One region of the Kitasatospora sp. NPDC101108 genome, then DNA from elsewhere that is predicted to be linked to it. Evidence: riboswitches for the same ligand, from Rfam matches in the RefSeq annotation. Region 1 holds a riboswitch; the other holds the start of a gene.
The links. A riboswitch is a leader RNA that binds a small molecule or an ion and turns the genes downstream of it on or off. The one in region 1 is predicted to bind glycine.

Region 1 (7,175 bases):
CCGCGGATCGCGATCATCGCGTCGCAGAACCGGTCGATCTCGTGCAGGTCCTCGGACTCGGTCGGCTCGATCATCAGCGTGCCGGCCACCGGGAAGGACATCGTCGGCGCGTGGAAGCCGTAGTCGATCAGGCGCTTGGCGATGTCGTCCACCGTCACGCCCGTCTCCTTGGTCAGCGGGCGCAGGTCGATGATGCACTCGTGCGCGACCAGCCCGCCCGGGCCGGTGTAGAGCACCGGGAAGTGCGGAGCCAGGCGCTTGGCGATGTAGTTGGCGTTCAGCACCGCGACCTGGGTCGCGCGCTTGAGGCCCTCGCCACCCATCAGCCGGACGTACGCCCAGGAGATCGGCAGGATCGCCGCCGAGCCCCACGGCGCGGCCGAGATCGGGCCGACGCCGGTGGCCGGGCCGGCCTCCTCCTGCAGCGGGTGGTTCGGCAGGTACGGCGCCAGGTGGGCGCGCACCGCGACCGGGCCGACGCCCGGGCCGCCGCCGCCGTGCGGGATGCAGAAGGTCTTGTGCAGGTTCAGGTGCGAGACGTCCGCGCCGAACTTGCCCGGCTTGGCCAGGCCGACCAGGGCGTTCAGGTTGGCGCCGTCCACGTAGACCTGGCCGCCGGCCTCGTGCACCAGGGCGCAGATGTCGGTGATCTGGGTCTCGTACACGCCGTGGGTCGACGGGTAGGTGACCATCAGCACCGAGAGGTTGTCGCGGTGCTGCTCGATCTTGGCCTTCAGGTCCTCGACGTCCACGTCGCCGTCGACCAGGGTCTTCACCACGACCACGCGCATGCCGGCCATCACCGCGGAGGCGGCGTTGGTGCCGTGCGCCGAGGACGGGATCAGGCAGACGTCGCGCTGGGTGTCGCCGTTCGCGTGGTGGTAGGCGCGGACGGCCAGCAGGCCGGCCAGCTCGCCCTGGGAGCCCGCGTTCGGCTGGATCGAGACGGCGTCGTAGCCGGTGACCTCGACCAGCTGCTGCTCCAGCTGACGGATCAGGGTCAGGTAGCCCGCGGCCTGGTCGACCGGAGCGAAGGGGTGCAGCTGGCCGAACTCCGGCCAGGTGACCGCCTCCATCTCGGTGGTGGCGTTGAGCTTCATGGTGCAGGAGCCCAGCGGGATCATGCCGCGGTCCAGCGCGTAGTCCCGGTCCGACAGGCGGCGCAGGTAGCGCAGCATGGCGGTCTCCGAGCGGTGGCTGTGGAAGACCGGGTGGGTCAGGTACTCGTCCTCGCGCAGCACCGCGGCCGGCAGCGTCCCGGCGGCCTCGGCCACCTCGACGGCGGGGACGCCGAAGGCGGCCCAGACACCGGCCAGGTGCTCGCGGGTGGTGGTCTCGTCGGTGGAGACCGAGATCCGGTCCTCGCCGTCCTGGTACACGTTGATGCCGTTGGCGCGGGCGGCGGCAGCGATCTCGGCGGCGCGGCCCGGGACGACGGCGGTGACGGTGTCGAAGAACTCGCCGTGCAGCAGCTCGACGCCGCCGGCCCGCAGGCCCTCGGCGAGGGCGGCGGCGTAGCGGTGGGTGCGGCGGGCGATGTCGGCCAGGCCGTCCGGGCCGTGGTAGACGGCGTACATCGAGGCCATCACGGCGAGCAGCACCTGGGCGGTGCAGATGTTGCTGGTGGCCTTCTCGCGGCGGATGTGCTGCTCGCGGGTCTGCAGCGCCAGGCGGTAGGCGCGGTTGCCGTCGGCGTCGACGGAGACGCCGACCAGGCGGCCGGGCAGCGAGCGGGCGTACTCGGCGCGCACCGACAGGTAGCCGGCGTGCGGGCCGCCGAAGCCCATCGGCACGCCGAAGCGCTGCGAGGTGCCGCAGGCGATGTCGGCGCCCAGCGAGCCCGGGGACTTGAGCAGGGTGAGCGCCAGCAGGTCGGCGGCGACGGCGACGATCGCGCCCAGGCCGTGCGCCTGCTCGATCACCGGGGCGAGGTCGCGGACCACGCCGGTGGCGCCCGGGTACTGCAGCAGCACGCCGAAGACGCCGCGCTCGGCGATCTCGGCCGGGATGCCCTCGGACAGGTCGGCGACGACGACCTCGACACCGGTCGGCACGGCGCGGGTGTTGATCACCGCGATGGTCTGCGGCAGGGTCTCGGCGTCGACCAGGAAGACGCCGCCCTTGACCTTGGTGACGCGGCGGGCCAGCGCCATCGCCTCGGCGGCCGCGGTGCCCTCGTCCAGCAGCGAGGAGCCGGAGGTGGGCAGGCCGGTCAGGTCGGAGACCAGGGTCTGGAAGTTGAGCAGCGCCTCCAGGCGGCCCTGCGAGATCTCCGGCTGGTACGGGGTGTAGGCGGTGTACCAGGCCGGGTTCTCCATGACGTTGCGCAGGATCACCGGCGGGGTGAAGGTGCCGTAGTAGCCCAGGCCGATCATCGGCTGGAGCACCTGGTTGCGGCCCGCCAGCTCGCGCAGCTCGGCGAGGACCTGGGCCTCACTGCGGCCTGCGGGCAGGTCCAGGGCGGTGATGGAACGGATGGCCTCGGGAACGGCCGTGGCGGCGAGCTCGTCCAGCGAGCCGTAGCCGACGGACGCCAGCATCTTCTCCTGGGCGGCGGCGTCGGGGCCGATGTGGCGGTTCTCGAAGGGGCTGGCCAGCTCAAGCTCGGTGAGGGTCGGGGCGCCGGTGGGGCGTCCCGCGTTCGGCTGGGCGTTCATGGTGGTCGAGGCCTCCTGGTCACGGACCAACGGGGGTACGCACGCCGGCCGGCCAACGCCGCTGCGGACAGCGGACCGGCCTGGGCGGACGGACCCGAAAGGCCTCCCCCTCTGTCATCGGGACCTGAGAGCTTCGCCCGCACGTCGCGCTGTGGCGCTCCGTCGGCTTGCACCGTCGGTGAGGGTGGTGATCGCCGGCTCCCGCGCCGACGGTCCTGCCCTGCTTTCCAGAGTGACCTATCCCGCACGGTACGGATGCCTGAGAGATTCCGGGGAGGAGTTGCTCCTTCGGCGCCCCGACCAGTGGTTTTCGCTGACGGGGACTCTCCCGAGCGGGCTCGGCGGTCGCCGCCCAGGGTACCAGCGGGAGGCCTTCCGATCACGGGTGCGTCGGATCACTCCGGGTCTACGCGCGTCCCCCGGACGGCCCAGCGCCGACCCGTCCGGCCGCACCCCGGTCGCGTGGGCCCGATTCATGGCTTTTGGTGTGAAGTGGCGGACGGGACGGGTGCCCCGGCCGCCGATCTGCGGGCGTGCCGCAGGCGCAGCGCACTGGAGGAAAGCGTGCAGACCGAAATCGACCCCCGCGACCTCATCGGCCACAAGGCGGTCGACCGCAACGGCGACAAGATCGGCACGGTCGACGAGGTCTACCTGGACGACGCCACCGGACAGCCGGAGTGGGCGGCCGTCCGCACCGGCATCTTCGGGCGGGACGCCTTCGTCCCCCTCACCACGAGCGAGTTCTCCGGCGACGAGCTCCGGGTGCCGTACGACAAGTCGCTGGTCAAGGACTCGCCGGACTTCGGCGTCGGCCAGCACCTGTCCCCCGCCCAGGAACTCCAGCTCTACCGCTACTACGGCCTCGACACCGCGGTGGACGGCCGCCCGACCGCCGGGGCGCCCGGCCCGGCCGCCCAGCCGGACCTCGACTTCGGCACCACCTCGGCCGTCCCCGTGGCCGCGGCCGCCGAGCCGGTGGCCCACCACTCCCCCGACTCCGGCACGACGATGACCGCCACCGCCACCAGCACCGCCACGGAGGCCCCCGTGCGAACCCTCGGCACCCCCGCCCCCTTCCCCGGCCACGCCGTCGAGCCGATGCCGCATCCCGCCCAGGCCGCGCCCACGCCGGTCGCGACCACCCAGGCCGCGACCGCTCCCTTCGCGACCGACACCGCCGCCGCCTCGGCCCCCAGCGACCCGGTGGAGATCACCTGCCGCGAGGAGCGGCTCGACATCTCCACCGAGTGGCACGTCCTGGGCACCGCGAAGCTGCGCAAGTACGTGACCAGCGAGCAGGTCGAGCGCCGCGTCCCGGTGGTCCGCGAGCGGGTCCGGGTGGAGCGGATCCCGGTCAGCGAAACCGAGCTCGCCTCGCTCACCGAGAAGGAGATCGACGAGGCGGTGGAAGAGGTCACCCTCCGCGAGGAACGGCCGGTGGTCCGCAAGTACCTCGCCCCGATCGAGCGGGTCCGTCTGGTGGTCGAGCGGTACACCGAGGAGGAGGTGATCCGGGACGAGCTCCGCCGCGAGAACGTCGAGGTCCACGACACCACCGCCGAGGCCGTCGCCGCGCCCAACCCGACGAACGGCTCGATGTCCCCGGCCCCCGAGGGCGCCCGCCCCGCCGCCCTGCACCCCCTGGCCTGATTCCACCGCCCCGACCAGCGTTCCCGATGGGCCCCGGACTCCGGTCCGGGGCCCTCGACGCGCCCGCGATCCGCCGGTCCACCGCACCCGAACCTTCACCTTTGCCAAACCTTAACCAGTCGATATTTGACACTCTGAAGTATCTTCCGGCAGAGTTACTTCAGTTCATTCACTATGTACGGGAGGAAGCAACCGTGAGTGAGGCACCACAGCCCACCACCGCGGCCAAGAAGCAGAGCAACGCCCGGGTCCTGCCGGCCCTCATCCTGGCGATGCTGTCGTTCAGCGTGGTGCAGACCGCGGTCGTCCCGATCCTGCCGTCGCTGGCCAAGGAACTGGACGTCTCCGGCTCCAACATCACCTGGCTGATGACCGCCAACCTGCTGTCCGCCGCCGTGCTGACTCCCCTGCTGGGCCGCTTCGGCGACCTCCGGGGCCGCAAGCCCATGCTGCTGATCTCGCTGGCCGGTCTGGTCGCCGGTTCGGCCCTGGCGGTCAGCACCCACTCCTTCACCTGGCTGGTCGTCGCCCGCGTCCTCCAGGGCGCCGGCGGTGGCGTGATGCCGCTGGCGATCAGCATCGTCCGCGACGAGCTGCCCAAGCAGAAGGTCACCGGCGGCGTCGCCGCCATCAGCGCCTCGATGGGCGTCGGCTCCGGCCTCGGCCTGGTCGCCACCGGCCTGCTGCTGGAGCACTGGAACTACAAGTCCATCTTCTGGATGGGCCTGATCTTCGGCCTGATCGCGGTCGCCCTGGTCGCCTTCCGCGTCCCGACCGACCCGGTGACCGACAAGGAGGGCGGCGCCGACCCGCTCGGTGCCGTCACTCTGGCCGCCTGGCTCTCCGCCCTGCTGGTCGCCGTCAGCCAGGGCAACCACTGGGGCTGGACCTCCACCAAGACCCTCGGCCTGTTCGCCGTCGCCGCCGTGGTGGCCCTGGTCTGGGGCATCATCGAGACCAAGGTCTCGCACCCGCTGGTCGACCTGAAGATGATGTCCCGCCCGGCCGTGGCCTTCACCAACCTGGCCGGTCTGCTCATCGGCTTCGGCATGTACGGCTCGTTCATGGTCATCAGCAACTTCGCCCAGACCCCGGAGAAGTACGCCCACTACGGCTTCACCGCGACCGTCCTGCACGCCGGTGTGATGCTGCTGCCGTCCGCCATCGGCTCGATGGTGGCCGCCCCGGTCGGCGCCCTGCTGATCGCCCGCCGCGGCCCCCGCCTGCCGCTGGTCCTCGGTGGCGTCCTGGGCGCGGTCTCGATGGCCTACCTGGCCCTGCGGCACAGCGCCGAGGGCGACATCTACACCGCCTCCGCCATCTTCGGCCTCGGCATCGGCCTCGCCTTCGCCGCGATGCCGGCCTTCATCAACGGCGCCGTCCCGGTCGAGCAGAGCGGCATCGCCAACGGCATGAACTCCGTGCTGCGCACCGTCGGCGGCGCGATCGGCACCGCCGTGATGACCGCCATCCTGACCGGCGACGTCATGAAGCTCCCGATCCCGGTGCTGCTGCCCACCCTGGACGCGTACAAGCACGCGTTCTGGACCACGGCCGTCGTCTGCGTCATCGCCGGCGCCGTCCCCTTCCTGATCCGCACCGCCAAGTCGGCCACGGCCGTCGCCGGCGGCCCGGCCCGGCAGGACTCCAGCCCCGAGCTGGCCAAGACCGACGCCTGACGAGGCGTCCGGCCCGCGCGCTCAGGGACAGGACGCGCGGGCCCCGGCCTCCGCTCGGTCGCGAGGGCATCACGACCGTCCGGAGTCCGGCACGGTATGCGGCCCCACCCGGTACTTCCACCGGGTGGGGCCGTTCCGCGTCCTCCCGCCTCACTCCCCCTCGGCGCCGGGCTCCTCGACCTGCCGCAGCGGCAGCGGCCGGGCCGGCTCCAGCGCCGGATCGTCCACCGCGAAGGTCCGCACCCGCCCCGGCCCGCTCCACGGCGTCTCGAACCGCACGGTCACCCGCCCGACCCCGCTGCCCTGCACCCAGCCCGGCCCCCACTCGGCATGGCGGACGTCCTGCCCGGGCATCCAGCGGCGCACCACCGCCTCCTCCGGCTCCTCCTCGGCCTCCGCCACCTCGGCCGCCTCGGCGGCGTGCTCCGCCGCCTCCTCCCGCAGCGCCTGGGCGAACAGGTCCTCCTGGGTGTAGTCGGCCAGCTGGGCCACGCCCACCCCGAGCAGCCGGACCCCGCCGGTGATGTCCACCTGCTCGGCGAGGCGCCGTGCCGTCGAGGTGATCACCGCCTCGTCGTCGGTCGGCCCGCCCAGGGTCTCCGAGCGGGTCAGCGTCGAGAAGTCGAACCGCCGGACCTTGAGCACCACCGTCCGCCCCGAGCGCCCGGCCGACCGCAGCCGCCGGACGCACCGGCCGGCCAGCGCCTCCACCTCACGCAGCACCCGGTCCCGGTCGGCCAGGTCCACCTCGTAGGTGTCCTCCACCGAGACCGACTTGGCGTCCTGGTCGGCCACCACCGGCCGCTCGTCCAGCCCTGTCGACATCTGGAAGATCCCGGCGCCGTGCGCCCGCCCGAGCAGTTGGACCAGCTCCGCCTCCCCCGCCTCCGCCAGGTCGGCCACCGTGCTCAGCCCGGCCCGCCGCAGCACCTGCTCGGTGGCCGGGCCGATCCCCGGCAGCGCCCGGACCGGCATCGGGCCGAGCACCGCCCGCTCCTCCCCCGGCTCGATCAGCACCAGCCCGTCCGGCTTGGCCTGCTCCGAGGCGATCTTCGCCATCAGCTTGGAGCCCGCCGCCCCGACCGAGCCGGTCAGCCCGGTGAGCCGCTGGATGTCCGCCCGCAGGTCCTCCGCCAGGGCGAGCACCAGCCGCTCCCCGGTCTCGTGGTCCGCCTCCGTCAGCACC
Region 2 (7,175 bases), on a different contig from region 1:
GATCAGCGCTCGATCAGACCTCGATCAGCACTCGATGACGTTCACGGCGAGGCCGCCGCGCGAGGTCTCCTTGTACTTGACCTTCATGTCGGCCCCGGTCTCCTTCATCGTCTTGATCGCCTTGTCCAGCGAGACGTGGTGCCGCCCGTCGCCGCGCAGCGCCATCCGGGCCGCCGTGACGGCCTTGACCGACGCCATGCCGTTGCGCTCGATGCAGGGGATCTGGACCAGGCCGCCGACCGGGTCGCAGGTGAGGCCGAGGTTGTGCTCGATGCCGATCTCGGCGGCGTTCTCGACCTGCTCGGGGGTGCCGCCGAGGACCTCGGCGAGGCCGCCCGCGGCCATCGAGCAGGCGGAGCCGACCTCGCCCTGGCAGCCGACCTCGGCGCCGGAGATGGAGGCGTTCTCCTTGAAGAGCATGCCGATGGCGCCGGCCGCGAGCAGGAAGCGGACGATGCCGTCCTCGTCGGCGCCCGGGATGAAGTTCAGGTAGTAGTGCAGGACGGCCGGAATGATGCCCGCCGCGCCGTTGGTGGGCGCGGTGACCACCCGGCGCCCGGAGGCGTTCTCCTCGTTGACCGCCATCGCGTAGAGGGTCACCCACTCCATCGCGTTGGCCGGCCCGATCCCCTCGGCGCGCAGCGCCCGGGCGCCCGCGGCGGCCCGGCGGCGGACCTTCAGCCCGCCCGGCAGGATGCCCTCGCGGGTCATCCCGGCCCGCACGCACTCCTGCATCACGGACCAGATCTCCAGCAGACCGGTCCGGATCTCCTCCTCGCTGCGCCAGGCCTTCTCGTTCTCCAGCATCAGGCCGGAGATCGACAGCCCGGTCTCCCGGGTGAGCCGCAGCAGCTCCTCGCCGGTGCGGAAGGGGTAGCGCAGCGCGGTGTCGTCGGGCTTGACCCGGTCCGCGCCGATCGCGTCCTCGTCCACGACGAAGCCGCCGCCGACCGAGTAGTAGGTCTTCTCCAGCAGCGTCGAGCCGTCCGCCGCGTACGCCCACAGGGTCATGCCGTTGGCGTGGTACGGCAGCGAGCGGCGCCGATGCAGGATCAGCTGGGTGTCGGGGTCGAAGTCGATCGGGTGGTCGCCGAGCAGGCTGAGCCGCTTCTCGGCGAGGATCCGCTCGACGTCCTTGTCCGCCTGGTCGACGTCGACGGTGCGGGGCGAGTTGTTCTCCAGGCCGAGCAGGACGGCCTTCGGGGTGCCGTGGCCGTGGCCGGTGGCGCCCAGCGAGCCGTACAGCTCGGCGCGCACGCCGGTGACCCGGTCCAGCAGGCCTTCGGAGCGCAGGCGGCGGGCGAACATCCGGGCCGCGCGCATCGGGCCGACGGTGTGGGAACTCGACGGGCCGATGCCGATGGAGAAGAGGTCGAAGACGCTGATGGCCACGGGGGACGTCCTTGTCTGGTCTCGTGGAAGGACTTGCGGGCAGGGGGGATGACACGGGACGGGGCACCGCGCGCACTGTCCAGTGTGCGCGGTGCCCCGGGGTCCCAGGTGCACCGGCGGGGTGAGGCCGGTCACCTCATCCCGAACAGGATCACTCCTGGCCGGCCAGGTTCGGGTAGAGCGGGTACTTCTCGGCCAGGGCGGTGACCCGGGCCTTCAGCGCGGCGGCGACGGTCTCGTCGAAGGCGGGCTTGAGCGCCTCGGCGATGATGTCGGCGACCTCGCGGAAGTCCTCGGCCCGGAAGCCGCGGGTGGCCAGGGCCGGGGTGCCGATGCGCAGGCCGGAGGTGACCATCGGCGGGCGCGGGTCGTTCGGGATGGCGTTGCGGTTGACGGTGATGCCGACCTCGTGCAGCCGGTCCTCCGCCTGCTGGCCGTCGAGCTGGCTGTTGCGCAGGTCGACCAGGACCAGGTGGACGTCGGTGCCGCCGGACAGCACGGAGGCGCCGGCCTCGGCGACGTCGGCCTGCAGCAGACGCTCGGCGAGGATCTTGGCGCCCTCCAGGGTGCGCTGCTGGCGCTCCTTGAACTCCTCCGAGGCGGCGACCTTGAAGGCGACGGCCTTGCCCGCGATCACGTGCTCCAGCGGGCCGCCCTGCTGGCCGGGGAAGACCGCGGAGTTGATCTTCTTCGCCCACTCGGCCTTGGACAGGATGACGCCGCCGCGCGGGCCGCCCAGGGTCTTGTGGGTGGTGGTGGTGACCACGTCCGCGTACGGCACCGGGTTCGGGTGCAGGCCCGCGGCCACCAGGCCGGCGAAGTGCGCCATGTCCACCATGAGCAGCGCGCCGACCGCGTCGGCGACCCGGCGGAACTCGGCGAAGTCCAGCTGGCGCGGGTAGGCGGACCAGCCGGCGATGATCAGCTTCGGCTGGTGCTCCTTGGCCAGGCGCTCGACCTCGGCCATGTCGACCTGGCCGGTCTTCTCGTCGACGTGGTACGCGACCACGTTGTAGAGCTTGCCGGAGAAGTTGATCTTCATGCCGTGGGTCAGGTGACCGCCGTGGGCCAGGTTCAGGCCCAGGATGGTGTCGCCCGGCTGGATCAGCGCGAACATCGCGGCGGCGTTGGCCTGCGCGCCGGAGTGCGGCTGGACGTTGGCGTGCTCGGCGCCGAACAGGGCCTTGATCCGGTCGATCGCGATCTGCTCGACCACGTCGACGTGCTCGCAACCGCCGTAGTAGCGGCGGCCGGGGTAGCCCTCGGCGTACTTGTTGGTGAGCACCGAGCCCTGGGCCTCCATGACCGCCACCGGGGCGAAGTTCTCGGAGGCGATCATCTCCAGGGTGGTCTGCTGGCGGTGCAGCTCGGCGTCGACCGCGGCGGCGATCTCCGGGTCGAGGGCGTGCAGGGACTGGTTGAGAACCGTCATGGTGTGGTCTTCCCGGGAGGAGGAGAGCGAGGGGACGGTGGGGGCGGGCCGGCGTGCGCGCGGCCCGCCCGGTGCCGGGCTGGTCAGCCGGCGTGGGTGAGCGCGTCGTACTCGTCGGCGCTGAGCAGCGCGTCGGTGGCCTCGACGCGGACCTTGAACAGCCAGCCGCCCTCGAACGGGGCGCTGTTGACCAGGCCGTTGTCGTCCAGGACGTCCTGGTTGACCTCGACGACCTCGCCGGTCACCGGGGAGTACAGGTCGCTGACCGACTTGGTCGACTCCAGCTCGCCGCAGGTCTCGCCGGCGGTCACGGTGTCGCCGACCTCGGGCAGCTGCACGTAGACGATGTCACCGAGCGCGTCGGCGGCGTGCTTGGTGATGCCGACCGTGGAGACACCGTCCACGGCGGCCGTCAGCCACTCGTGCTCCTTGGTGTACTGCAGGTGCTGGGGGTTGCTCATGGCGTCATTCTCCAGGATGGGAAGCGGGTACGACGCAGCGGGCCGCCGCACGGACGGCTCCGACGTGCGTGTATGGGAAATCGAGGGGTCCTGCGAGGCCTCAGCGGGCGCGCTTGTAGAACGGCAGCGCCACGACCTGGACGGGCTCGTGCTTGCCGCGCACGTCCACCGCGACGGTGGTGCCCGGCTCGGCGTGGGCCGCGTCGACGTAGGCCATCGCGATCGGCTTCCCCAGCGTCGGGGACGGCGCGCCGGAGGTGATCCGGCCGATCGGGGCGCCGTCGGTGGAGACCACGGTGTACTCGGCGCGCGGCACACGCTTGCCCTCGGAGACCAGGCCGACCAGGACCTTCGGCGGGTTGGTCTCGGCCGCGGCGGCGGCCTGCTCCAGCGCCTTGCGGCCGACGAACGCGCCGTCGTTGGTGGTCTTGTCGAAGCGGACGACCCGGCCCAGGCCCGCGTCGAACGGGGTCAGGTCGGTGGACAGCTCGTGCCCGTACAGCGGCATGCCCGCCTCCAGGCGCAGCGTGTCGCGGCAGGACAGGCCGCACGGGACCAGGCCGTGGCCCTCGCCGGCGGCGGTCAGGGCCTGCCAGACCGGCTCGGCGTCGACCGGGTGGCAGAAGATCTCGAAGCCGTCCTCGCCGGTGTAGCCGGTCCGGGCCAGCAGCACCTCGCGGCCGGCCACCTGGGCCGGGAGGATCGCGTAGTACTTCAGGCCGGGCAGGTCGGCGTCGGTGGTCTTCGCCAGGACGGCGGTGGCCTCCGGGCCCTGGACGGCGATCAGCGCGTAGGTGTCGCGGTCGTCGGTGACGACGGCGTCGAAGCCCTTGGCGCGGGCGATCAGCTCGTCCAGCACCAGCTGGGCGTTGGAGGCGTTGGCGACCACCAGGAAGGCGTCCTCGCGCAGGCGGTAGACGATCAGGTCGTCCAGGATGCCGCCGTCCTCGGCGCAGATCATGGTGTAGCGGGCGCGCAGCACGCCGAGCGCGGAGACGAAGCCGACCAGGGCGTGGTCCAGCATCTCGCCGGCCTGCGGGCCGGTGACGGTGATCTCGCCCATGTGCGAGAGGTCGAACAGGCCGGCCTTGGTGCGGACGGCGAGGTGCTCCTCGCGCTCGCTGCCGTAGCGCAGCGGCATGTCCCAGCCGGCGAAGTCGGTCATGGTCGCGCCGAGGGCGCGGTGCAGCGCGTCGAGCGCGGTGAGGCGGAGGGACGACATGGCCAGGAACTCCTCGGTCGGGGCACTCAGGGGTGCGCGCGCCGGGACCGGACCCGCTCGGGGACCGACCCTGCGCGCGGGCATGCGGCGGCGTGGGTCTCCCCATCTGTCGTCGAACCTGAGAGCTTCACCGCCCGCCTGCCCGCAGCTGGTGCCAGCATCAGCTGGTTCCAGCATCGGGGACAGGACGGCGGCTTGCACCGTGGGTGGGCGCGCGACAGGGCCGTGCGCCGCTTTCCAGATGTGCCTAACCCGCGCGGTAGGGGGGCCTGAGAGATTCCGGGGAGGACTTGCTCCTTCGGCGCCGGCTGTGCCCCCCGAGGGGCACTCCGGGCTCTCCCGCGCGGGTTCGAGCGGCCGGTGTGGAGTTGTGGGGGCCCGCGGCGCATGCCGTCGGACGCGCACATCATGGCACGTCCGCGCGGAGGAGGGGAGAGGGGACCCGGTCACACGGCACGGAGCGCCCGGTCACGTGCCACGGCGCGCCCCGTCGCACGCCGCCGGGCGCCCTCCGGGGGGACGACGCGCGTTCGAAGCCGAGCCCTAAACTTCTCCGCGTCGGTGCAGCAGTGGGCGGCCGACCCGGCACGAGGGCGGACGGCGGCGCATGGAGTACCCGGTGGAGCAGCAGCAGGGGTGGGACGGGCCGCAGGCGGCGCCGTCGGGCGGCGCGTGGCCGGCGAACGAGCTGGAGCAGGTGCTGACGGCCGCGCTGGGCGACCCGGGGGCGACGCCGCGGGTGATCGAGGTGCTGGCCCGCAGCCAGGTGTGGATCCCGCTGCCGGCCGGGGGCGACCCGAACGGGCAGTCGCTGGACCTGCCGACCGTCGAGCTGGCCGGCTCCCCGTACGTGCCGGTGTTCTCCTCGCAGGAGGTGTTCCTGCAGCAGGCACCGGGGATGGCCTTCGCGGTCGCACCGGCCTGGGAGTTCGCCCGCGGACTGCCGCTGGGCGTGGGCATCGCGGTCAACCCGGAGGCGGCGGTGGGCATCCCGGTGCCCCCGCAGGGTGTGGCGGAGCTGCGCCGCGGCCCCCGGGAGGAGCGCTGGGAGCAGCAGCCGGAGGCGCCGACCGGCGGCCGGGTGGCGCTGCGCGAGCCCGTGCCGGGCGAGGACCCGGAGCATTTCCTGGCCGCTTGCAGGGCCGAACTGTCGGCCCTGACGGGGGTCGTGACCGCGCGCCGGGCGCTGGCCAGCATCGAGGGCGAACCGACCGTGATGTTCGTGGGCGTCCAGCTGGATCCGGTGGCCCCGGCCGACCCGGGGGCGGTGAACGAGGCGCTCGGGCGGGCGCTGGGAACCGCGCCGCTGCCGGGCGGCGTCCACCTCGTGCTGCTCGACCTCGCCGACGACCCGGTGGTCGAGTGGCTGCTGACCCGGGTCATGCCCTTCTACTCGCGGGTGTGAGCGGGGATTCTTCACAGGCACGTCGCCGTGGCGGTGGCCGGTGCCGCGCCATAGGGTGCGTGCAGGCGGCTGACGGGCCGGCGGGTTCAGGAAAGAGGCGCGGCGAGGTGGGCGCATGAGTGCGGGAACGGGAGCGGGCGGGGTGCCGGGGCCCTGGGGCCAGGCACCGGCCGGGCGCCCGGGCGCGGATCCGGGCGCGTTGGAGCAGGCTCTGCGCGAGGTCGCGCCGGAGCGCTGGGACGCGTACGAGCGGCTGCTGCACGCGCTGGCCGAGGGCCAGGTCTGGATGCTGCTGTGGCACGGCAGCCCGGGCAGTCCGGACGCCCAGTACGGGAACATGGAGATCGGCGGTCACGGCTACGCGCCGGCCGTCACCTCGCCCGAGCAGCTGACGGCCTCCGGCTGGGCCCGGGCGCACGAGGTCATCTCCGGGCGGGAGATCGCCGCTTCGCTGTACCGCACCCGCTGGGGCCTGTGGCTCAACCCGCACGCGCCGGGCGGCGGGGTCGGGGTGCCGTGGGCGGACCTGCGGCGGATCGCCGCGGGCCTGGACCGGCTGCCGGCCGGTCCGTTGAAGCTGAGCGAGCCGCAGGTGAACGCCCAGCAGTTCTTCGCGCTGCTGGAGCGGCAGGCGGGCGAGGTGCGCGCGGTCCGGGCGCTGCGCCGGGCCTGGGTGCAGCCGTCGGTGGGGGAGCCGTACCTGGCGATCGGCCTCGACCTGTACGAGAGTTCGCCGCCGGCGGTGGAGGCGGTCAGGGCGCTGATGCAGCGGGCGATCGCGGTGGCCCCGGAGGGGCTCGCGGTGTCCACCGTGGCGATGTCGGACGAGTACGACCCGGTGGCGCTGTGGATGCGCGCCAACGCGCGGCCGTTCTTCGACCGGGAGGCGGGCCGACCGCCGACGGGCCCGTACCCGCCGGTGCCGCCGCCGTACCCCGGGCAGTCGATGCCGGGCCGACCGGTCCCGGGGCAGTCGATGCCCGGACAGCCGATGCCCGGACAGTCGATGCCCGGTTACGCGTACGGCACCCAGCCGCCCGCGCCGGGTTGGGGGCAGCAGGCCCAGCCGCCGTGGCCCGGATACCCCGGCCGCTGATTGTCGAAACCGCTGTTGTCAAACCCTCTGGCACGAAGCCGACTTGATCCCTGATCAGGTCGGCTTCGGTGCTTTCGGGACGAATTTCCGATCTCGGCGCAGGCACATCTTGACATGGCAGTTACAGCCATGTGAAGAGGTATATGCCGAAGATCGGGGAGGTGCAT

Region 2: linked by a shared signal. The riboswitch ahead of gcvT (glycine cleavage system aminomethyltransferase GcvT) and the one ahead of gcvP (aminomethyl-transferring glycine dehydrogenase) in region 1 are both predicted to bind glycine.

What each region holds. Positions count from the first base shown of each region.
Region 1 covers NZ_JBVJLM010000009.1:10,892-18,066, reverse strand. Annotated here, with positions in the region: gene gcvP (aminomethyl-transferring glycine dehydrogenase) at 1-2,657, opposite strand, end outside; glycine riboswitch at 2,762-2,893, opposite strand; glycine riboswitch at 2,895-2,998, opposite strand; gene ACZ6Z8_RS20455 (PRC and DUF2382 domain-containing protein) at 3,222-4,310, shown strand; gene ACZ6Z8_RS20450 (MFS transporter) at 4,505-5,989, shown strand; gene ACZ6Z8_RS20445 (DNA polymerase IV) at 6,140-7,175, opposite strand, start outside.
Region 2 covers NZ_JBVJLM010000023.1:46,597-53,771, reverse strand. Annotated here, with positions in the region: gene ACZ6Z8_RS32860 (L-serine ammonia-lyase) at 25-1,392, opposite strand; gene glyA (serine hydroxymethyltransferase) at 1,544-2,824, opposite strand; gene gcvH (glycine cleavage system protein GcvH) at 2,908-3,285, opposite strand; gene gcvT (glycine cleavage system aminomethyltransferase GcvT) at 3,386-4,507, opposite strand; glycine riboswitch at 4,755-4,859, opposite strand; gene ACZ6Z8_RS32840 (enhanced serine sensitivity protein SseB C-terminal domain-containing protein) at 5,115-5,912, shown strand; gene ACZ6Z8_RS32835 (enhanced serine sensitivity protein SseB C-terminal domain-containing protein) at 6,028-7,008, shown strand.